DNA from 4 places in the Promicromonospora sp. CA-289599 genome. Region 1 is predicted to be linked to each of the others. Evidence: riboswitches for the same ligand, from Rfam matches in the RefSeq annotation. Region 1 holds a riboswitch; each other region holds the start of a gene.
What was found. Region 1 has a riboswitch for thiamine pyrophosphate ahead of thiD (bifunctional hydroxymethylpyrimidine kinase/phosphomethylpyrimidine kinase). Riboswitches for the same ligand answer to the same signal wherever they lie in the genome.
Positions count from the first base shown of each region.

Region 2: another riboswitch for thiamine pyrophosphate. It lies ahead of thiC (phosphomethylpyrimidine synthase ThiC); the one in region 1 lies ahead of thiD (bifunctional hydroxymethylpyrimidine kinase/phosphomethylpyrimidine kinase).
Region 3: another riboswitch for thiamine pyrophosphate. It lies ahead of thiO (glycine oxidase ThiO); the one in region 1 lies ahead of thiD (bifunctional hydroxymethylpyrimidine kinase/phosphomethylpyrimidine kinase).
Region 4: another riboswitch for thiamine pyrophosphate. It lies ahead of ACQEVI_RS10380 (thiamine ABC transporter substrate-binding protein); the one in region 1 lies ahead of thiD (bifunctional hydroxymethylpyrimidine kinase/phosphomethylpyrimidine kinase).

Region 1 covers NZ_JBNJNI010000001.1:4,686,709-4,692,066, forward strand. Annotated here, with positions in the region: gene ACQEVI_RS20870 (RyR domain-containing protein) at 1-316, shown strand, start outside; gene dxr (1-deoxy-D-xylulose-5-phosphate reductoisomerase) at 353-1,522, shown strand; gene thiD (bifunctional hydroxymethylpyrimidine kinase/phosphomethylpyrimidine kinase) at 1,577-2,551, opposite strand; TPP riboswitch at 2,541-2,638, opposite strand; gene ACQEVI_RS20885 (TetR/AcrR family transcriptional regulator) at 2,647-3,234, opposite strand; gene ACQEVI_RS20890 (aldo/keto reductase) at 3,357-4,385, shown strand; gene ACQEVI_RS20895 (hypothetical protein) at 4,388-5,358, opposite strand, start outside.
Region 2 covers NZ_JBNJNI010000001.1:3,396,283-3,401,640, reverse strand. Annotated here, with positions in the region: gene ACQEVI_RS15075 (LacI family DNA-binding transcriptional regulator) at 1-929, shown strand, start outside; gene thiC (phosphomethylpyrimidine synthase ThiC) at 1,005-2,810, opposite strand; TPP riboswitch at 2,805-2,910, opposite strand; gene ACQEVI_RS15065 (C39 family peptidase) at 3,041-4,378, shown strand; gene ACQEVI_RS15060 (N-acetylmuramoyl-L-alanine amidase) at 4,422-5,358, opposite strand, start outside.
Region 3 covers NZ_JBNJNI010000001.1:5,051,149-5,056,506, forward strand. Annotated here, with positions in the region: gene ACQEVI_RS22465 (Ig-like domain-containing protein) at 1-2,120, opposite strand, end outside; gene ACQEVI_RS22470 (hypothetical protein) at 2,314-2,607, shown strand; gene thiE (thiamine phosphate synthase) at 2,620-3,267, opposite strand; TPP riboswitch at 3,351-3,454, shown strand; gene thiO (glycine oxidase ThiO) at 3,444-4,745, shown strand; gene thiS (sulfur carrier protein ThiS) at 4,742-5,020, shown strand; gene ACQEVI_RS22490 (thiazole synthase) at 5,023-5,358, shown strand, end outside.
Region 4 covers NZ_JBNJNI010000001.1:2,335,637-2,340,994, forward strand. Annotated here, with positions in the region: gene ACQEVI_RS10375 (ABC transporter permease) at 1-1,439, opposite strand, end outside; gene ACQEVI_RS10380 (thiamine ABC transporter substrate-binding protein) at 1,415-2,500, opposite strand; TPP riboswitch at 2,495-2,599, opposite strand; gene ACQEVI_RS10385 (DUF4235 domain-containing protein) at 2,637-2,918, shown strand; gene moaC (cyclic pyranopterin monophosphate synthase MoaC) at 2,997-3,467, shown strand; gene ACQEVI_RS10395 (MoaD/ThiS family protein) at 3,464-3,703, shown strand; gene ACQEVI_RS10400 (MogA/MoaB family molybdenum cofactor biosynthesis protein) at 3,733-4,230, opposite strand; gene ACQEVI_RS10405 (sulfite exporter TauE/SafE family protein) at 4,227-5,168, opposite strand; gene ACQEVI_RS10410 (RrF2 family transcriptional regulator) at 5,355-5,358, opposite strand, start outside.

The DNA of each region.
Region 1 (5,358 bases):
CGTCGACGAGCACGAGCGGTGGATGGCCGAGAAGGCCGCAGCGGGCTGGACCTACGGGCCCCAGCGGGACGACGCCCGGCGTCTGCACCCGGACCTGCGACCCTGGGAAGAGCTGTCGGAGGCGGACCGCGAGAAGGACCGCGCGGCGATCCGTGCCATCCCGGTGATCCTCGCGGACTTCGGCCTCCACGTGGTCCCGCTCGTCGACGACGCCGGCTGGGAGGCCGCGGGCGAGCCCGTCCCGGACCCCCGAGGCGTGGTCAAGGGCTGGCGGATGTTCGGCCGCGGCCGCGCGGAGCCGGCCGCCGGCGACTGACCAGGACCGGCACCGCGGGCTGACAGGATGTGCACCATGCGAAGCGTCACCCTCCTCGGCTCCACCGGTTCCATCGGCACGCAGGCCATCGACGTCATCGGGCGCAACCCCGAGCGGTTCCGGGTGGACGCCCTGTCCGCCGGCGGCTCCGACCTGCCGCTCCTCGCCCGGCAGGCCGCGTCGCTCGGCGTGCGCGCCGTCGCGGTGGCCGACGCCGCCGCCCGCCCGACCCTGCTGGACCTGCTCCGGGAGGCGGGCGCCGACGGCGTCGAGGTGCTCGCCGGACCGGACGCCGCGACCGAGCTCGCCGGCCGGGGGAGCGACGTCGTGCTCAACGGCATCACCGGGTCAGTGGGCCTGCGCCCCACCCTCGCCGCGCTCGCCGCCGGCTCGACGCTGGCGCTCGCGAACAAGGAGTCGCTGGTCGTCGGGGGCGCGCTGGTCAAGGCGGCGGTGCGGCACGAGGGCCAGATCGTGCCGGTGGACTCGGAGCACTCCGCCATCGCGCAGTCGCTGCGCTCGGGTGCGTCGTCCGAGGTCCGCAAGCTCGTCGTCACCGCCAGCGGCGGACCGTTCCGTGGCCGCACGCGCGCCGAGCTGCGCGACGTCACGCCCGCGCAGGCCCTGCGGCACCCCAACTTCTCGATGGGGCGCGTGGTCACCACCAACTCCGCGACCCTGGTCAACAAGGGCCTCGAGGTGATCGAGGCGCACCTGCTGTTCGACCTGCCGTTCACCGCGATCGACGTCGTGGTGCACCCGCAGCAGATGATCCACTCGATGGTCGAGTTCGCCGACGGCTCCACCATCGCCCAGGCCGGGCCGCCGCGGATGCTCGTGCCGATCGCGCTGGGCCTGTCGTGGCCCGACCGCCTGCCTGACGTCGACGTGCCCATCGACTGGACCCAGGCGTCCACCTGGGAGTTCGCCCCCCTGGACGACGACGCCTTCCCCGCCGTCCGCCTCGCCCGGCAGGTCGGCGAGGCCGGCGGCACGCACCCCGCCGTCTACAACGCCGCGAACGAGGTGTGCGTGGACGCGTTCCACGACGGGGCCATCGGCTTCCTCGACATCGTCGACACGGTGGCCGCCGTCGTCGAGGCGCACGAGACGACGGACGCCGGCGACGCGACGTCGGTCGAGGGCGTCCTGGAGGCCGACGCCTGGGCCCGCGCCCGCGCGGCGGAGCTCCTCAAGACGATCTGACGGGGCGCGACGAGTCCGACCACGGTGCTGACTCGGCGCCTGCAGTCCGCCGAGTCAGTGGCCTGGTCGGACCGGGGCGCTGACTCGGGGACTCGGGGCCGCCGAGTCAGTCGGTCGGTGGCGGGCCGACCCGAAGCCGTGGTCGACCGGGCCGTGGCCGCGCCAGGGACCGGGCGTGGTGCCCGTCCCGCCGACGACCAGGTCGTCCGCGGCGCGCAGGGCTCCGGTCAGGTAGTCCTTCGCCGCGCGTACGGTGGGCTCCCACCCGTCGTGCCGGGGGCGCAGGACCGCGCACGCCGAGCTGAGCGTGCAGCCCGTCCCGTGCGTGTTCCGCGTGGGGATCCGCGGGGCGGTCAGGGCGACGACGCCGTCCGGGCTGCTGCCGGGTCCGAGGCCGGCCCCCGCGAGGTGGTCGACCGACTCCGCCGAGTCCAGGTGCCCGCCCTTGACGAGGGCGAACCGTGCCCCGAGCTCGAGGAGCGCACGCGCCTGGTCGGCCGCCTCGCGATCGTCCCCGGCCCGTTCGGCGCCGAGCAGCACCGCTGCCTCCGGCAGGTTCGGCGTGACCAGGTCGGCCAGGGGCAGCAGCTCGTCGCGCAGCACGGCTTCGGCGTCGGGCGCGAGCAGGCGGTGGCCCGACGTCGAGACCATCACCGGGTCGAGCACCACGTAGGGCATACGCCCGGCGGCCCGCAGGTCACGCAAGGCCGCGGCGACGGCCCGGCCGACGGCGGCGTCCGTCGTCATGCCGATCTTCACGGCGTCCACCGCGACGTCGGCGAACAGGGTCTCGAGCTGCGCGGTCACCATGTCGGCGGGCACGGGCAGCACCCGCGCCACGCCGGTCGTGGACTGGGCGGTCAGTCCGGTGAGCACCGCGCAGCCGTACCCGCCGAGCGCCGCGAAGGTCTTCAGGTCGGCCTGGATCCCCGCGCCGCCGGAGGGGTCCGAGCCGGCGATCGCCAGCGCCACGACCGGGTGCCCGGGCGGTCGGGTGCGGGATGCGGAGTCAGGCAGGACGGAGCCCATGAGGCGTTCCCTTCGCTAGAATTACCTAGAGCAGGTTCCACGGGTGCGTCTCAGCCAGGCTGGTGCCCGGCGCCCCGCGCCATTTCGGCCCCACCCTACCCAGCGGTCTGCCCGGCCCCGTACTGCAGCCCGTCCACGAGCAGGTCGATCATGCGCCGGCCGTGCTCCGGCTCCTCGTCACCCATGGGCAGGTTCAGCTTGGACACGGCGTACAGGAGGTCCTGGGGGCTGACGACGGCACGGATCGCCCCCGCCTCGACAGCGGCGTCGAGCAGGGAGCCGAGGGCCGGGCCGAGCCGGCCGAGGAAGTAGCCGGGCAGCGCGTCGAACGCCGGGTCGCCCGAGTGCAGGGCCGAGGCGAGGCCGCGCTTGGTCGCGAGGAACTCCGTGTACCGGTGCAGCCACCTCTCCAGGGCGTCGACCGGCCCGTGCTCGGCCGCCAGCGCGGAAGCGGCGTCGGCGGTGGCGTCGACCTCGTGCTGGAACACGGCCTTGACCAGGTCCGAGCGCTTGGGGAAGTGCCGGTACAGCGTGCCGACGCCGACGCCGGCCAGGTCGGCGATCTCCTTCGCGGGCGCATCCACGCCGGACGTGCCGAAGGCCGACTTGGCGGCGTCGAGCAGCGAGTCGATGTTGCGTTGCGCGTCGGCGCGCAGGGGCCGCGGCGCTGTGTTCTGGGTCACTCCACTCCATCCCTTGCTATCCGGAACGCCTTTCCATATAGTTCTGGAAGAGCGTTCCGCTTAGCTCCAGAGTACGACATCGCCGGAGCGCTCACCAGACCTCTCGACCCCAGGAGGGCCCCATGCAGTACCGCAACCTCGGCCGGACCGGTATCAAGGTCAGCCCCTACGCGCTCGGCGCGATGATGTTCGGCGCGGTCGGCAACCCCGACCACGAGGAGTCGATCAAGATCATCCACAAGGCCCTCGACTCCGGCATCAACTTCGTCGACACCGCCGACTTCTACTCGCACGGGGAGTCCGAGGAGATCGTGGGCAAGGCGCTCAAGGGGCGGCGCGACGACGTCGTGCTCGCCACCAAGGTGCACCTGCCCATGAGCGACGACCCCAACCACCGCGGCAACTCCCGCCGCTGGATCATCGCCGAGGTCGAGAACTCGCTGCGGCGCCTGGGCACCGACTACATCGACCTCTACCAGATCCACCGCCCCGACCCCGAGACCGACGTCGAGGACACGCTGGCGGCGCTGACGTACCTGATCAGCTCCGGCAAGGTGCGGGCCATCGGCTCGTCGACGATGCCCGCCGCCGAGATCGTCCAGGCCCAGTGGGTGGCAGAGCGGCGCGGCCTGGAACGCTTCAGGGCCGAGCAGCCGCCGTACTCCATCCTGAACCGGGGGATCGAGCGCGACGTCCTGCCGGTCGCCCAGCAGTACGGCATGGGCACCCTGGTCTGGAGCCCGCTCGCCGGAGGCCTGCTCACCGGCCGGTACCGCAAGGGGCAGGACAACGACACCCACCGGGCGCAGTTCGGGTTCGAGCACCTGCGCGACGAGCAGCGGCTCGACGCCGTCGAGCAGCTCGTCCCTGTCGCCGAGGACGCGGGCATCCCCCTGAACCACCTGGCGATGGCGTTCACGATCGCCCACCCGGGCGTCACCTCCGCGATCATCGGCCCGCGCACCATGGAGCACCTGGACAGTGCCCTGGCCGGTGCCGAGGTAGTCCTGAGCGACGAGATCCTGGACCGGATCGACGCGATAGTGCCGCCCGGCACCGACGTCGGCCGCCTCGACATGGCCTACGACCCGCCCGCCATCCAGCAGCCGCTCCTGCGCCGCCGGCCGGCGGCGCAGCGCGCGGCCGCCTGAGGTCAGCGCCCCCGCGTCCAGTTGAACACCGCCACGCCCGTCACCAGCGCGCCGATGGTGACCAGGGCGGTGGCGGTGACGGCCTGGAGCGGGCCGATCAGGTCGGCGTCCAGCGCGACCTGGACGGTCCCGATCAGGGCGTAGACGCCGGCGAACACGGTGATGGCGGACAGCGTGCCGTCCATCAGCCGACGGCGCCCGCGCTCGCGCTTGGCCTCGGCAGCCCGCTCCCGGTCCCCGTGCAGGCGTTCGAGGGCCGCGAGCCGCGCGGCGATCGGCTCCTGGAGCAGCTCGCGCAGCCGCTCGGTGACCACCGCGGCCTGCTGCTCGAACCGCGACGCGTGCAGGAGCTGGTTCAGCATCCTGGACTCCAGGGCGGAGGCCAGGAACGTGGGCGAGGTGATGGTGGTCAGCGTGGCCCGGACCTCCGAGGCGAACTCGTGCAGGCGCAGCTGTTCGCGGATGAGCCGTTCCTTGCGCTCGGCGAGATCGGCGCCGTTGTTGACGTCGTGGTCGGCGAGCATCGTCGCGACGATCCGCAGGTGGTCGGCGAGGGTGGCGTTCCACGCGCTGAAGAGCCCGTTCAGGCTGGCGACGAACTCCGCGAGCGAGCCGTACTGGGAGATCTTGAAGTGTGCGGTGCCGGCCAGGGCGACCGTCGTGGAGTTCGTGGCCACCGCGACGACGTCGCCCAGGTGCCGCACCCCCTCCAGCAGCACGGGGTTGCGCTGGCGCAGGGTCCAGTCGCACAGCGTTGCGGTGCCGTAGGAGACCGGCTGGAGCAGCACCTGTGAGCCGAACGCGGCGAGCAGCTCGTCGCCCATGGCGACCGGCGTGCGCTCCGCCCGGGGCGCGGCGGGTCCCCGCCCGCGGCTCGCCTCGTAGACGGTGGTGACGACGTGCGCCCGCCCCTGTGCGATCTCGGTGCCCTCGTGCACCAGGTCGGCGGTGGCGCGCTGGAGCAGGTCGGCGA
Region 2 (5,358 bases), 1.3 Mb from region 1:
GGTCGGGGATCGTCGGTGTGGTGATCGGTGACCAGCTCGGCAGGTCGTTCCGCGACCCCGTCTCCACCCAGGTGCTGCACGGCCTCGTCTCCGCGATCGGTGAGCAGGGCCTCGGCGTGCTGCTCGTGCCGGGTATGCCGCAGGGCACCACCACGCAGTCCATGGGGCTCGCCGCCGAGGCGGGGCTGCCGCCCGCCGTCGACCCGCTGGTCGAGGCCGCCGCGATGGACGTCGCGGTGCTCGTCTGGGGCACCCTGAAGGACGACCCGAACCTCGCCGCGCTGCAGCGCAGGGGGGTGCCCGTCGTGATCGGTGAGGGACACGAGGTGTCCGGCGTCCCCGTGGTGAGCGTCGACGACCGCCTGGGCGCCGCCGAGGCGGTGCGTCACCTCGTCGAGCTCGGGCACACGCGGATCGCGGAGATCACGCTGCCGTTCGGGCGGGACGAGCGGTCCGGGCTGGTCGACGCCGACCGGCTCGCGTCCGCCGAGCGCACGCCGACCCGCAACCGGCTGGCCGGCGTACGGGACGTCATCGAGCCCGTCATCTCGTGGGAGACGCCCGCGTCGCTCGTGGAGCACGGGCGCGACGCCGCCACCGAGATCCTGTCCGAGTGGGCGCCCGCCCGGGACCGTCCGACGGCGATCGTCGCGCACTCCGACCTGCTCGCCGCCGGTGCGGTGATCGCCGCCCGCGAGCTCGGGCTGCGGGTGCCCGAGGACGTGTCGGTGGCCGGGTTCGACGGGCTCGACCTGCCGTGGCTCTCCCCCGACGTGCTCACCAGCGTGCACCAGCCGCTCGTGGAGAAGGGCCGGGCGCTCGGCCTGGCCGTCATCGCGCTGCTGGCCGGCGAGGAGCCCCGGTCGGTGGTGCTGCCGGTGACCCTGGTCGAGGGCACGACGACGGGCCCGGTCCCGGACCTACCCTGACCGTCCTCGTTGAGTGCTGGCTATTTGCGGGCTCAGCACGCTCCGGCCCGCAAATAGCCAGCACTCAACGAATGGTCAGGGGCGGAGGGTCGGGGCCGGGAGGTAGACCTCGCCGCCCGACTCGCGGAACTCCGCGGACTTCTGGGCCATGCCCTCCGCTTGAGCGGACGCCGACGCCGACGCCGCGTCCGCGAGCGCCGCCTGGTGCTGCGCCCCGCCGAACTCGTCGCGGATGTCCTGCGAGATCCGCATCGAGCAGAACTTCGGCCCGCACATCGAGCAGAAGTGCGCGGTCTTCGCGGCCTCGGCCGGAAGCGTCTCGTCGTGGTACGACTCCGCGAGCTCCGGGTCGAGCGACAGGTTGAACTGGTCCCGCCAGCGGAACTCGAAGCGGGCCTTGGACAGGGCGTCGTCCCGGTCGCGGGCGCCGGGGTGCCCCTTGGCGACGTCGGCGGCGTGCGCGGCGATCTTGTAGGTCACCACGCCGGTGCGCACGTCGTCGCGGTTCGGCAGGCCGAGGTGCTCCTTGGGCGTGACATAGCAGAGCATCGCGGTGCCGTACCGGGCGATCTCGGTGGCGCCGATCGCTGAGGTGATGTGGTCGTACCCGGGCGCGATGTCGGTCACGAGCGGGCCGAGCGTGTAGAACGGGGCGCCGTCGCAGAGCTCCTGCTGCCGCTCCACGTTCTCGCGCACCAGGTGGAACGGGACGTGTCCGGGCCCCTCGACCATGACCTGGACGTCGTGGGCCCAGGCCCGTTTCGTCAGCTCGGCGAGGGTGTCGAGCTCGGCGAACTGCGCGGCGTCGTTCGCGTCGGCGAGCGAGCCCGGCCGCAGGCCGTCGCCGAGGGAGAAGGCGACGTCGTACCGGGCGAAGATCTCGCAGAGCTCGTCGAAGTGCGTGTAGAGGAAGTTCTCCTGGTGGTGCGCCAGGCACCAGCCCGCGAGGATCGACCCGCCGCGCGAGACGATGCCCGTGACTCGGTCGGCGGTGAGCGGCACGTACCGCAGGAGCACGCCGGCGTGCACGGTCATGTAGTCGACGCCCTGCTCGCACTGCTCGATCACCGTGTCGCGGTAGATCTCCCAGGTCAGCGCGCTGGCGTCGCCGTTCACCTTCTCCAGGGCCTGGTAGATCGGCACGGTGCCGATGGGCACCGGCGAGTTCCGCATGAGCCATTCGCGCGTGGTGTGGATGTCGTCGCCCGTGGACAGGTCCATGACCGTGTCGGCACCCCACTTGGTGGCCCACTCGAGCTTTTCCACCTCCTCCGCGATGGAGCTGTGGACGGCGGAGTTGCCGATGTTCGCGTTGACCTTCACCAGGAACGCCCTGCCGATGATCATCGGCTCCGACTCCGGGTGGTTCACGTTGTTCGGGATGATCGCCCGGCCAGCGGCCACCTCGCTGCGCACGAGCTCGACGTCGCAGTTCTCGCGCACCGCGACGAACCGCATCTCGGGCGTGATCACGCCCTGGCGTGCGTAGTGCATCTGGGTGACGGTCCGGCCGGGGAGCGCCCGGCGGGGCCGGCGTCGTTCACCCTGCCACTCCTGGCTGGCGGCACCGCGGCGCAGCGCGCCGCGCCCGTCGTCGGCCAGTGCCCGATCGCGGCCGTCGTACTCCTCCGTGTCTCCGCGTGCCACGACCCAGGGTTCGCGGGCGGGAGCGAGGCCACGGACCGGGTCGGAACCGGGGCCTTGCGTGCGATAGACCCGGACCGGCTCGTTGGGGGCGCCGTCGGGCGACGGGGCCAGCGTGATCTCCGTGACCGGCACCCGGAGACCCGTGCCGTCCTGCGGTGTGCTGTACCCGCCGTCGTGCTCGTGGTCGCGCTCGTACTGGTAAGCGAGCGTGCGGGACTGGGACTTCTCCATCATGAGACTCCTGCTTCCTACGCCGGTGTTAACCGGACAGGTTCAACGGTCCCGGGCCGAACAGCCCGATCTCAGCCCCTGCGTGAGGCACCCGTGGGATCGCCGCCGACGTTAGCACCCCGAGCCGTCTGTGCTCACCGGGGTCTCTCTTTCGGGGCCAAAGCTCTTCCGCTCTGATAGAGAGACCTCATGGCTCGCTTCACCCAGCGGCGGGCCCCGACGTGGAGGCACACATGTCAGTTCGAGGAAAGCTGCGAACGAGGGTGTTCGCGCTGATGGCGACGGGAGCGCTCGTAGTGCAAGCAGGAATCGTGGCGGGTGCGGCGGCTGCGGACGGGCCGGGTCCGGCGGCGTCGGACAACCAGATCACGCTGACCTCCTGGGACGGGGTACGCGAGCTACGTGCGGGCGAGACCTCGAACCTGCGGCCGAACGCCAAGGGCGGGCTCGTGCTGAAGCACGGCGGCGACACCGTCGAGTACACCGACCCGTTCGGCGACGGCACTCCCGTCACCTACGAGACGGGCCGGTGGACGTCGCCGGTCGTCGCGGCCGGGTACCTGATCGACGAGTCCGTGAGCTCGTGGAACGCGCACACGCCCACCGGCACGTGGGTGGAGATCGAGTTCCGGGGCCGCAAGGCCGACGGGACGTGGACCAAGTGGTTCGTGATGAGCCGCTGGGCGTCGGGCGCCGAGTTCGCACCCGCCGACGGCAGCGTCGGCGACATCCACCGCACCTCCGTGAACGGGCAGACCGACGCGGACGCGTACCTGTTCACGGACACCTTCGTCGCGAAGTCGGGCAACGAGCCCGACGCGTTCCAGACGCGGGCCACGCTGTACCGGCCCGAGGGCACCCGGGTATCGCCGCGGCTGGACTCGGTGAGCACCATGACCAACGAGTACCTGCCCGACTCGCACTACACGGGCACCAGCGACTTCACGCTCGGTCGTGCGGTGTCGCTCGACGTGCCGCAGTTCAGCCAGAACATCCACCGCGGCGAGTACCCCGAGTTCGGGGGCGGCGGCCAGGTGTGGTGCTCGCCGACGTCGTCGTCCATGGTGCTGTACTACTACGGGCGCGAGGTGCCGGAGGCCGAGCTCGAGGGCATCGAGGCCCCGAACGGTGACCCGCAGGTCGATTACGCCGCCATGCGGACCTGGGACTACACGTACGAGGGCGCGGGCAACTGGCCGTTCAACGCCGCGTACGCCAGCACGTTCGGGCTGGACTCGTTCGTGACCCGGCTGCGGTCCCTCGCGGAGGCCGAGAAGTTCATCAAGGCGGGCATCCCGCTCATCTTCTCGATCAGCTTCGAGGAGGAGGAGATGCCTGAGGCCGGGTACGGCACCAACGGGCACCTCGTGACGCTGGTCGGGTTCACCGCAGCAGGCGACCCGATCATCAACGACCCGAACAAGGCGAGCAACGAGGCCGTGCGTTCCGTCTACACGCGGGAAAACTTCGAGCGTGTGTGGCAGACCTCGACCGACGGCATCACGTACGTCTACCACCCGAAGAACGTGAGGCTGCCGCGCAACCTGCCGGGTGTCACGCCGAACTGGTGATCCGGCCTGTCGGCCGCGGAGTGTCCGTCACCCCCGCGGCCGCCTAGCGGCCCGGGACACCCCGCGGTTCCGACGTGTACGCCGCCGAGGCGTGGCCCTTCGCCGAGACCGTCACCCGGACCGTGAGCTCGGCGCCCTGGTCGCGGCCCGTCACGAGGTACCTGCTGCCGATCGCCCGGGACACCGGCTCGCCGTCGCGCAGCCACTGGTAGCGGACGCGGACGTCGTTCGGGAGGTACGTGCCGGCGTCCGCGCGCAGGACCTTCCCCGGCTTGGCCCTGCCCTCGATGCTCGGCCCGGACACATCGGCCACCACCGGGTCGTGCAGCTCGACGTCGGACGCGTTGACGAAGACGTGCCGGTGCGCCAGCCACACCTGGTAGTACACGTCGTTGCCGCGCACCACCGTGCGGTCGCCCGGTCCCGTGCCGTCGAACGTGGTGGCCCGGTAGTAGTCGGACGCGACGTGGTCGTCGGCCACCGCGTACGTCTGGTCCACGCCCACGCGGTACTCGATCGGCGTGACCGGCTGCACCGGGACGCCCGGGTGCTCCTCGTACGCTGCTGCCTCCGGGTAGGCCCTGCCGAAGACCGGCGCCGGGGCGTCGCCCGCGACCGTGACCGTCTTCGCCGTCGCCGGCACCACCACCGGGCGCTCGGCCGGGTTGTGCAGCCAGGCCAGCGAACCGGCCCACCACACGCCCAGCCAGTCGCCCTCTACCTGGTCGACGACGAGCTTGTGCCCCGACTGGACGCGCGCGCTCACGTCGCTCGCGTACGTGGTTCCGTCCGACCCGTCCGGCTTCCAGCCCGGGTCCTTCGCCAGCGGCGCGTCGGCCGACGGCGACTGGTGCAGGTACCGGAAGTTCGTCCCCGCGCCGGCTACGCACGCGCCCGAGCCCGGAGACGCCTGCTCACAGCCCGTCACGGTGTTCGGGTTGTCGGCGTACCCGGTGCGCACCTCGACCACGTCGCCCGGT
Region 3 (5,358 bases), 360 kb from region 1:
ACGTCGACCAGGGCGGAACCGCCGGTCGGCAGCAGCACCTGGTCCGAGACGGCCACCGGCGCGCCCGCCTCCTCGGGCGGATCCACCACGTCGACCCGCACCAGACCCATCGTCTGCTCGATGCCGTCGGAGATGTAGTAGGGCACGTCGTACGAGCCCGCCTGGTCGCTCCGGAACTTGAAGTTCCCCGCCGACGTGTTCTGCGTGATGCTGGCGCCGGCTGCCTCGGTGACGCTCGTCAGCCGCAGCTTGTCGTCGTTGGCGTCGTGGTCGTTCACCATCGGGTTCACTGTGACCGGTTCGCCGGTCAGCACGGTCACGTGGTCCTGGACGGGCACCGGCGCGACGTTGGCGGCGACGACGTCCACGTGCATCTTGCCCTCGAAGGCCTCGCCCTCCGAGTCCGAGACCCGGATGTCGACCACCTTGAGGCCCGTGGCGCCGCCGCCGTCACGGAACTCGACGGTGCCGTCCGGGCGGAACCGCACCTCGTCCAGCGGGTTGGCGGTAGTCGCGTTCGAGAGGTAGAGGTCGTCGCCGTCGGGGTCCTGGAAGTACGGCAGCACCTTCATGCTGGCCAGACGGTCCTGGCCCACCTGGAGCACGGGTTCGCCGTCGGGCTGGACCGGTGGGTTGTTCTCCGTCAGCGGTACGATCCGCACGGTGGCCTCGGCGGTCGCCTTGCCGTTCTCGCGGCCGTCGTCGACCTGGTACGTGAAGGTGGTGTCACCGGTCGCGTCGTCCGGCACGTCGGCCTGCAGGGCCGCTCCGCCGAGCACGCGGTCGACGGTGACGCCCTCGGGCGGGGTGACGACCGAGGCCGTCAGCACGTCGCCGTCCTTGTCCATGTCGTTGCCCAGCACGTTCAGCACGGTGGTGCGGCCGGGCCGGACGCCGATCGAGTCGTCCTCGGGTACCGGCGTGGTGTTGGCCTTGTTCCGGTCGGCCACGAAGTGGTCGACCTGCATAGCGGTGGTCTGCTCCGACTCGGTCTTCTCGCCGTCGCCGTCCTTGGGCTGCATGTAGTCCCAGTCGTCGACCATCTCGAAGTCGTCGGCGGCCATCCACAGCTGACCGTTCGCGACGTCGTTCAGCACGATGACCTCACGGTTGACGCGGTAGACCAGGTTCGTGGAGGCGTCCGCACCCTCCAGCGCCTGCCTGACGTCGTCGGCCTCGCCCGCGCACTCCCGGACCACCTGACCAGGTCCCGACCAGGCGCCGTAGACGCACCCGCCGAGCTGCACGGGGGCCGATGCGACAGCTGCGGGCCCGTCCGTCAGCGAGTGCAGGGTGGAGGTCCCGCCTGCGAGCGGCTGGACGACCAGGCCGTTCAGCGTCGCGACCACCACGTTGCCGGTCGCGCTCGACGGCTGCTGCAGCGTGCCCTGTGCGCCGTCGGCGATCTTGACCGTCTCGCCGCCCGGCAGGACCAGGGTCCCGGACGTCTGGTCGAACACCACTGGTTCGTCACCCACCGCGGAGACCTGCACCTCGGCGTCGGCGCCGAGGGGGAGGCTCGCCTCGTCCACCTGCTCGGCGACGCCCTGCTTGGTGGTGGGGATCGTGTAGAGCTTGCCGTCGCCCGGGACGGCGAGGAGGACCGTGCCGTCGTCGCCGACGGCGAGCCTGCCACCGGTGCCCGCCTTGACCGTGGGCTTGAGCTTGGTCTCGTCGAACGTGGTGGAGGCGAACGGGAGGACCCAGGCCCTGCCGGTCTCCGGGTCGTAGACGGCGGTGGTCGCGCTGCCCGAGGCGACCTGCGCACCGGCGGGAAGCTTCATCGTGGCGTCGAGGACGAGCTGCCCCGGGTTCACCGGGCTCGCGGAGAACTTGCTCGTGCTGTTCAGGAGGACACGCTGTGCGTCCTGCTCCACGTCGAAGCTTCCGGCGCCTGCCAGCAGGACGCCGTCCAAGGCCTTCGCGTCGTAGTTGAACCGGCCGAGCTCGCCGTACGCGGTCCGCGTCACCCAGACGCCCGAGTCGTTCAGCTCGACGTCGGCTGTCGTCTCGCCCTCGTACAGGAGCGCGAAGCTCACGAGCCCCACCCCGAAGAGGGTCACCACACCGGCAGACACCACGGATCGACGGTTCTTCAACGCGCGTGAGACCAGGCTCATGCGTCCTCCTCATTCCACGAAAGATTGCTCGCCCGGACGGTCCACACAGGCGCAACCGGAGCACCCTACCGAGTACAAAGGTGAAAAGTCGTCGAATATCGGTGGGTAGAACTACCCGGAATGACCCGTCTGTCCACCGGGTGGCCAGGAACGACGGTTGCCCTCGGCGACGTGCGCCGGGAGGATGAGCGGCATGACAGCCACCCCGCCTCCGGTACCCCGTCGGGAGCGCGCCGTACGTGTCGTCGTCCCGGTCCTCGCCGTCCTCGGACTCGTGCTCCTGGGCACCGCCGCCTGGTTCGAGAGCCGCCCGACGTCCTACGGCTGGTTCGCGTACGCGCCCCTGTCGGGCACGACCTACGTCCCGGACGGCACCTATGCGCCCGGGGCGGCAGCACTGCTGTCCGGCGCCGGGGCGCTCCTGATCGGTGGTGCGGTCGGCTTCGTCCTCGGACGGCGCAGCCGGCCCGCGGCGGACGAGCGCTGACCCCCGCTCGCGCTACCCGTCCGCGTCCGTGATCCTGCGCCGCAGACCGGCGGCGGCGGCCCTCGGGTCGTCCGCCTGCGTGATGGCGCGGACGACGACGACGCGGCGCGCCCCGGCGTCGAGCACCTGGTCGAGGCGGGCGTCGTCGACCCCGCCGATGGCGAACCAGGGCGTGGCCGGCTCCTTGGCGGCGACGTCGCGCACCAGGTCGACGCCGACGGCCGCGCGGCCCGGCTTGGTGGGTGTGGCCCAGACGGGACCCACGCAGAAGTAGTCGACGCGGGCGTCGGCCTCGGCTGCCAGCGCCTGGTCGAGGGAGTGGGTGGAGCGGCCCAGCACGGGGCCCTCGCCCAGCAGGGCCTGCACCGCGCCGGACGGCAGGTCGCCCCGGCCCATGTGCACCACGGGAGCACCGGCGATCCGCGCGATGTCGGCCCGGTCGTTGACCGCCCACAGCGCGCCGTGCTCGGTGGCCACCCGAGCGACGAGGGCGTGCAGCTCTACCTCGCGGGCCGCCTCCAGGGACTTGTCCCGGAGCTGGACGACGTCGACGCCGCCCTCCAGCGCCGCGTGCAGGAACGGTTCCAGGTCACCGGTGGTCTGACGGGCGTCCGTGCACAGGTACAGGCGGGCGTCGGCGAGCCGGGTACGGGGATCCACGAGCGTGAGTGTATGTCGACGCGCTGGTGGGCCGGCGCCTGGTGCACAGGCGTCCCGGAGCGGCCGCCGGGCAGGGTTATGGTTGTCGCGTGCACGGGAGCCCCGGACGGGGCTGAGAGGGCGCAGGGCGCCGACCGTCGAACCTGATCTGGGTCATGCCAGCGAAGGGAGAACACTTGAGCAGCCGTGCGAGCAGCCACGTTGTCAGCTGTGCGAGCAGTCACGCGTGCGACGTCCTCGTCGTCGGCGGGGGCATCATCGGCCTGACCGCTGCCTGGCGTGCGCTGGAGGCCGGGGCGAACGTCGTCGTCCTGGACCCGGCGCCCGGCGACGGCGCCACCCACGCCGCCGCGGGCATGCTCGCGCCGGTCATGGAGGCGGGCTTCGGGGAGGAGGCGCAGACGCGGCTGGGCACGGCCTCGCTCGCCCTCTGGCCCGAGTTCGCCGACGCGCTCGAACGCGCGGCGGGGCTGCCGGCCGGCGCCGTCGGCCTGGAGACCGCAGGGACCCTCGCCCTCGCCTACGACGGCGACGACCTGGTCGCGCTGCGCCGGATCCTCGCCCTGCACCGGGACCTGGGTCTCGGCTCGGTGGAGATCACGCCCGCCGAGGCGCGGCGGCGCGAGCCCGGCGTCGGGCCCCGGGTGGCGGGTGCGGCGTGGGTCCCCGGCGACCACCAGGTGGACCCGCGTGCGGTGCACGCGGCGCTCGCCGTGGTCACCGCCCGCGCGACCCACGTGCCCCGCGCCGCGGTCTCGCTGACCTGGGCGGACGGCGCAGTCGTCGGCGTGCTCGACGACGCGGGCACCGCCTACTCCGCGGGGACGGTGGTCCTGGCCGCCGGCCACGCGAGCGCAGCCCTGTTCGCGGGTGCGCCCACCCGGCCCGTACCCGGCACGACCCTGCGCCTGGACGCCGCCGCCGACCGTTCGCCCGCGGTAGTGGTGCGCGGCACCGTGCAGGGGCGACCCGTCTACGTGGTACCCCGCCGGGTACGGCCCGACGGGCGGCGCGAGCTGGTCGTCGGCGCGACGTCGGACGAGCGCGACGACAACCACCTGACCCGCGCCGGCGACGTCTTCGCGCTGCTGCGCGACGCCCGCGCCCTGCTGCCCGAGCTCGACGACGCGGTCCTCCTGGGGGCCATCACCCGGGCCCGGCCCGGCAGCCCGGACAACGCACCGCTCCTGGGCCGGGCGGCCGACGGCCTGTACCTGGCCACGGGGCACCACCGCAACGGCATCCTGCTCACCCCGCTGACGGCGGCCGCCGTCGACGAGGCGCTGGGCGCTGCGCCGCCGGGGCCGCCGGGGTCGCCGGGCGGGCCGGAGGTCAGGGCCGCCGTCGAGGCGGCCACCCGGTACGCGGACCCGCTCCGGTTCGCCGTCGCGGACCGCGCCGCGCCACACAGCACCACACCACACAGCACCACACCACACAGCACCACACCCAGGACCGAACGAGGAGGCACAGCATGACCACAGCACCGTCCGCGACATCCGGCACCGCCGGAGCGCAGGCTCCCGGGGCGCCCGGCGCGGCCGTCGTCAACGGCGAGCCGTACCCGCTCGACGGCCCGCTGCCGATCGCCGACCTGGTCGCCCGCCTGCTGCCCGACCTCGTGGTCGACGGCGCACCGCGCGGGGTCGCCGTCGCACTCGACGACGCCGTCGTGCCGCGCAGCGCCTGGGGCACCACGTACGTCCGGCCGGGCGACCGTGTCGAGGTCGTCACCGCAGTGCAGGGAGGCTGAGCATGCTGAGCACTGACACACCGTTCACCATCGCGGGCACGACGCTCGGATCACGCCTGGTCATGGGCACCGGGGGAGCGGCGAGCCTGCTCGCCCTGGAGGACGCGCTCGTGGCCTCGGGCACGGAGCTGACGACCGTCGCGATGCGCCGCGTGTCCCGGCCCCGGCCGTCGGACGACCCGGCAGCCGCCGGCGACCCGTCCGTCTGGGGGCTGCTCGAACGCCTGGGCATCCGCGCCCTACCCAACACCGCCGGCTGCTTCTCCGTGCGCGAGGCGGTGCTCACCGCGCAGCTCGCCCGCGAGGCGTGCGCGACCGACTGGGTCAAGCTGGAGGTC
Region 4 (5,358 bases), 2.4 Mb from region 1:
GGCAGGTCCACGGTCCGCAGCACGCGGCCGGGGCCGGAACCGAGCACGGCGGCGACCTCGCGCAACCGGGGGTCGATAGCCCGGAGCACGGGCAGCACCGTACGCACGACGAGGGGTACGGCGACCACCGCCTGCGCCACGGGGACGAGCAGCCCGGAGGTCCGCAGGTCCACACCGAGCACCGGCTGGTCCATGGTGATGAGGAACCCGAATCCGACGGTCACCGCGGACACCCCGAGCGGGAGCATGAACAGCCCGTCCAGCGCCCCGACGGCGCGGCGTGCGCCGACCGACCGCGGCCGCCGGGACACCACGAGCGCCACGAGACCGCCGACCACCAGGGCGATCACCGTCGCGGCCAGTGCGGTCCGGAGCGAGGTAGCGGTGGCCTCCCACACGGTGACGACCAGTGCGTTGCGCTCACCGGTGGTCCCGAGCGCCACGTAGTTCCCTGGTCCCCAGGAGCCGTCGGGCTCGCGGAAGCTGCGGGTCACCAGGCCGGCCAGCGGCAGCACCATGAGCCCGCCGACGATCGCCGCGCCCACCAGCGCCGTCGTCATGTCCTGGGGCGACCGCCAGGACAACCGCCTGGCCGAGCCGTGCGTGGACACGAGGCGCAGCGCCGCCTCCCGCCGGCGGCGGGCCCGGGCGGACACCGCGAGGGCGCCCGAGATGACCACGAGCTGCAGGATCGAGAGCACCGAGGCCGTCCGCAGGTCCAGGAACTGGGTGGTGCGCGTCCAGATCTCGGTCTCGATGGTGCCGTACCGCACGCCGCCGAGGACCAGCACGACCCCGAAGGCGGTGGCGCAGAACAGGAACACCACTGCGGCCGCGGACGCGACAGCGGGCGCCAGCGAGGGCAGCGTCACCGTGCGGAAGACCCGCGCGGGCCCTGCCCCGAGCGACGCGGCGGCCTGCTCGGTCCTGGGGTCGAGCCGTTCCCACAGCCCGCCGACGGTCCGCACGACCACCGACACGTTGAAGAAGACGAGGGCGACGACTATCCCGGCCAGCGACTCCTCCAGCCTGAGGAAGCCGAGCGTGCCGCCGGGCGCGAACAGGGTGCGGAACGCGACGCCGACCACGACGGCGGGCAGCACGAACGGCACCGTCACGAGCCCGCGCACCAGTACCCGGCCGGGGAACGACCGGCGGTAGAGCAGGTACGCGAGCGGCAGTCCGAGCAGCACCGAGAAGGCGGTGCCGAGCACAGCCTGGGTCAGGGTGAGCCACACGAGCCGCCACGTGCGCGGGCTGGACAGCACCTCCGCGAAACCGGTGAGGTCGAGCACGCCGTCGGGCACGAACCCGCGGACCACCAGCGCGGCCACGGGCCAGGCGAAGAAGACGGCGAGGAACCCGAGGGGGACGGCGACCGCCGTCCCCCAGAGCAGCGGCGCGGGCCGCAGGCTCAGCCGACTACGGTCTCTGTCCACCGCTCTATCCACTCGTCGCGGTGCTCGCTCACCTCGGCGGGATCCACCTCGAACGGCGTCTCCGCCTGGGGTGCGAACTTCTCCCAGTCGGCGGGCAGCTCCGTGGCGGGGTCGGCCGGGTACATGTACATCGACTCGGGCAGCGCGGCCTGGGCGTCCGCGCCGAGCAGGAAGTCGACGAACGCCTGGGCGCCCTCCGGGTTGTCCGACCCGGCGAGCACCCCCGCGTACTCGACCTGCCGGAAGCACGTCTCGAGCAGCGCGCTGGTGGTCGACCCGGAACCGTCCTCGCTGACGGTGAAGGCCGGCGAGGTCGCGTACGACAGGACGAGCGGGCGCTCGCCGCCCTCACCCGCGCCCGAGAAGTCCACGTAGTAGGCGTCCTCCCACGAGTCGGCGACCTTGACGCCGTTGTCGACCAGGGACGCCCAGTAGTCCTCGAACCCGTCCTCGCCGAACGCCCCGACGGTCGCCAGCAGGAAGGCGAGCCCGGGCGACGACGTCGCGGGGTTGCTCACCACGAGCAGGTCCCGGTACTCCGGGTCGGCCAGGTCCTCGAGCGTCTTCGGGACCTCGAGGTCCGACTGCTCGAACCAGGCCTCGTCCGCGTTCACGCAGACGTCGCCCTGGTCGATCGGGGTGAGCGCGCCGCCCAGCTGCTCGACGCCGTCGGGCAGGTCCGCCGGGGTGTACTCCTCGACGACCCCCGCCTCGAGCGCGCGGGACGCGAAGGTGTTGTCGATGCCGAAGACGGCGTCGCCGAGCGGGGCGTCCTTGGTCAGCACCAGCTGGTTCACCAGGGTTCCGGCGTCGCCCGCCGCGCTGACCTCGACGGTCAGCCCGGACTCCTCCTCGAACTGCTCGACGACCTTCTCGTCGAGCGCCCAGGAGTCGTGGGTCACGAGGGTCACGGTGCCCGACGCCGCCGGGTCGCCCCCGCCGGTCCCGGAACCATCGGACCCAGAGCCGCCGCACCCGGCGAGCAGGAGCGCCACGGAGAGCGCTCCGGCGGCCGGAACAACATGGATGGTGCCCGTGCGAGCACCGGTAGGACGCAACATCGTGCCTCGACTTCCTCCGCCGGTCTTACCCGGATCAGGTTCAAGGGTCTGCGGTGTTCCGCACTCTCAGCGCCGTGTGGCGCTCCCCTGTCGTGTCCGGCCAGCCTACTGGCTGGTCGGACGCTACGGTGTAGGGATGGCCAAGATCGAGACGGAACAGACACTCGCCGAGAAGGTCGGCACTCTTGCCCTGACGCTCGCGGCCGGCTGGGTCGCGCAGAAGGCGGTCAGCATGATCTGGAAAGGCGTGACCGGTAACGACGCGCCCAGCAAGGCGGACGACCCGGAGCTGGACCTGGTGCAGGCCACCGTGTTCGCGGCGGTCGCCGCGGGCACCGCGGTGTTCGCGAAGCGCATGGCGGCGAAGGGCGCGTCCACCGCCGCCCTGCGGCTCGCCGCCCGGCGCGCGGCACGCTGACCGCACGCCGTCTCAGGTGCCGGCCGGGTTCGGCCCGTGCCGGTTCGGCCTGCGAGCCCGACGTGACACCCTGGTCCCGTGAGCTTCACGCACCTTGACGACCGCGGCCAGGCCCGCATGGTCGATGTCACCGCCAAGCAGCCGACGATCCGCTCCGCCACCGCGACGGGCAGCGTCCGCTGCGGTCCCGACGTCGTGCGGGCGCTGCGCGACGGCGCCGTCCCCAAGGGGGACGTGCTGGCCGTGGCCCGGATCGCCGGGATAGCGGCCGCGAAGAGGACGCCGGAGCTGCTGCCGCTCGCGCACGTGATCGGCGTGCACGGCGCCGCGGTGGACCTCGAGGTGACCGACGACGGCGTCACGATCACGGCGACCGTCCGCACGGCCGACCGCACGGGGGTCGAGATGGAGGCGCTCACCGCGGTCGCGGTCGCGGGCCTCGCCGTCGTCGACATGGTCAAGGGCCTGGACAAGTCCGTCTCGCTCGCGGACGTGCGCCTCGAGCGCAAGACGGGCGGCAAGTCGGGCGACTGGGAGCGTCCGGCATGATCACCGTCCGCTATTTCGCCGGCGCCCGGGAGGCCGCCGGTGTCACCACCGAACAGCTCGGCGGCCCGACGTCGGTGGCCGCCCTCCGCGCTGCCCTCACGGCAGCGCACCCGCGCCTGGCGGACGTGCTGCCGAAGTGCGCCCTGCTGGTGGCGGGCGCCCGCACGACGTCCGACGACGCCCAGGTCCCGGACGGCGCGACGGTAGACGTCCTGCCCCCCTTCGCGGGCGGCTGACCCCGCTCAGGTGTCCGACCCGGCTCGGGTCAGTGGTCGCCGCCGACGAGCTGCGAGCGGACGTGCGGCCAGAGCGTGAGCACCACCTGGAGCCCGTCGCGCACCCCGCCGGACGACCCGGGCAGGTTCACCACCAGCGCGCGCTCCCCGTCGGCGGTGCCGGCGATCCCGGCCAGCCCCCTGGAGAGCGCGGCGGTAGGGACGCCCGCCGCGATGCCCTGCTGACGGACGGCCTCCGCGATCCCCGCGATCTCCTGATCGATCACCTCGCGCGTGCCCTCGGGGGTGAGGTCCCGCGGGGCGATCCCGGTGCCGCCGGTGGTGATGACGAGCCGCGCGCCGTCGTCGAGCACGGCACGCAGCACGTCCCGGACCGACTCGACGCCGTCGGGCACGAGGTGCTGATGCACGTCGGTGAGCCCGGCCTCTTCCAGGAGAGACACCGCCGTCGGACCAGACCGGTCCTCGGCCTCGCCGCGTGCACAACGGTCGGAGACAGTGATCACCGCTACCCGGTCGGACGTCATACCGACACGCTATCGGCCTCCGGCCCGTGGGGCTTGGCTGCCTCAGCGGGCTCGGCAGTCTCGGCAGTCTCGACGGCCTTGTCGCGACGGTACGCGCGCACCGACCATGCAACGGCGGCGGCCCAGACCACCCAGATGATCACGTACACGGTGTTCATCAGGACAGGGCCCGCGGCGATCCAGTCGCTGTTGAGCAGCGTGCGCGAGTTCGTGAGGATGATGACGCCACCCACGAGCGAACCGAGGACGCGCGGGGGCACGAGGCGCACCAGCCAGGCGGCGATCGGCGCGGCGATCAGCCCACCGATGAGCAGAGCCAGCACCCAGGTGAAGTCGATGCCCTCGCCGCTGAGGCCGACGAAGAAGCCGATGCTCGCCGCGATGGCCACGAAGAACTCGCTGGTGTCGATCGAGCCGATCACCTTGCGGGGCTCCATGCGGCCGCTCGCCAGGATCGCGGGGGTGCCCACCGGGCCCCAGCCACCACCGCCGGTCGCATCCATGAAGCCGGCCACGAGGCCGAGCGGCGTGAGGAAGCGCCGGCGCAGCGGCTTGTCCGAACGCGCGGGGAGGCCCTGCACGGTGAACCGGAGCAGCACGTAGAGGCCGAGCGTCAGCAGGATCAGCGACATCACCGGCTTGGCGATCTCGGTGGAGAGGGACGACAGGAAGGTGGCGCCGGCGAACGCACCGATGGCGCCCGGGATGCCGATGCGGGCGACGACCTTCCAGTCCACGTTGCCGAAGCGCCAGTGCGAGGCGCCGGAGGCCAGGGTGGTGCCGATCTCGGCGAGGTGCACGGTGGCCGACGCCGCAGCGGGGTTGGTGCCGATCGCGAGCAGCAGGGTCGTGGAGGTCACGCCGTAGGCCATACCCAGACTGCCGTCCACAAGCTGCGCGCCGAGGCCGACGAGCGCCAGCAGGATCAGGGTTCTCATGGTCGTGACCTTCCAGGCCCGGGGAATACGGCGGAGGCCGCACCCGTGCGGCCGGCGCCAGAGTAACCGACTAATCCGATCGGAAACAACAGTCATCTCATAGGTCGGATAAATGTGCATGGCAAAGCCGGGTGAAAGCTCTGGGACTCGTCAGAACCAGGGCCAGGAACCGGGCTTCGGCAGGGATCAG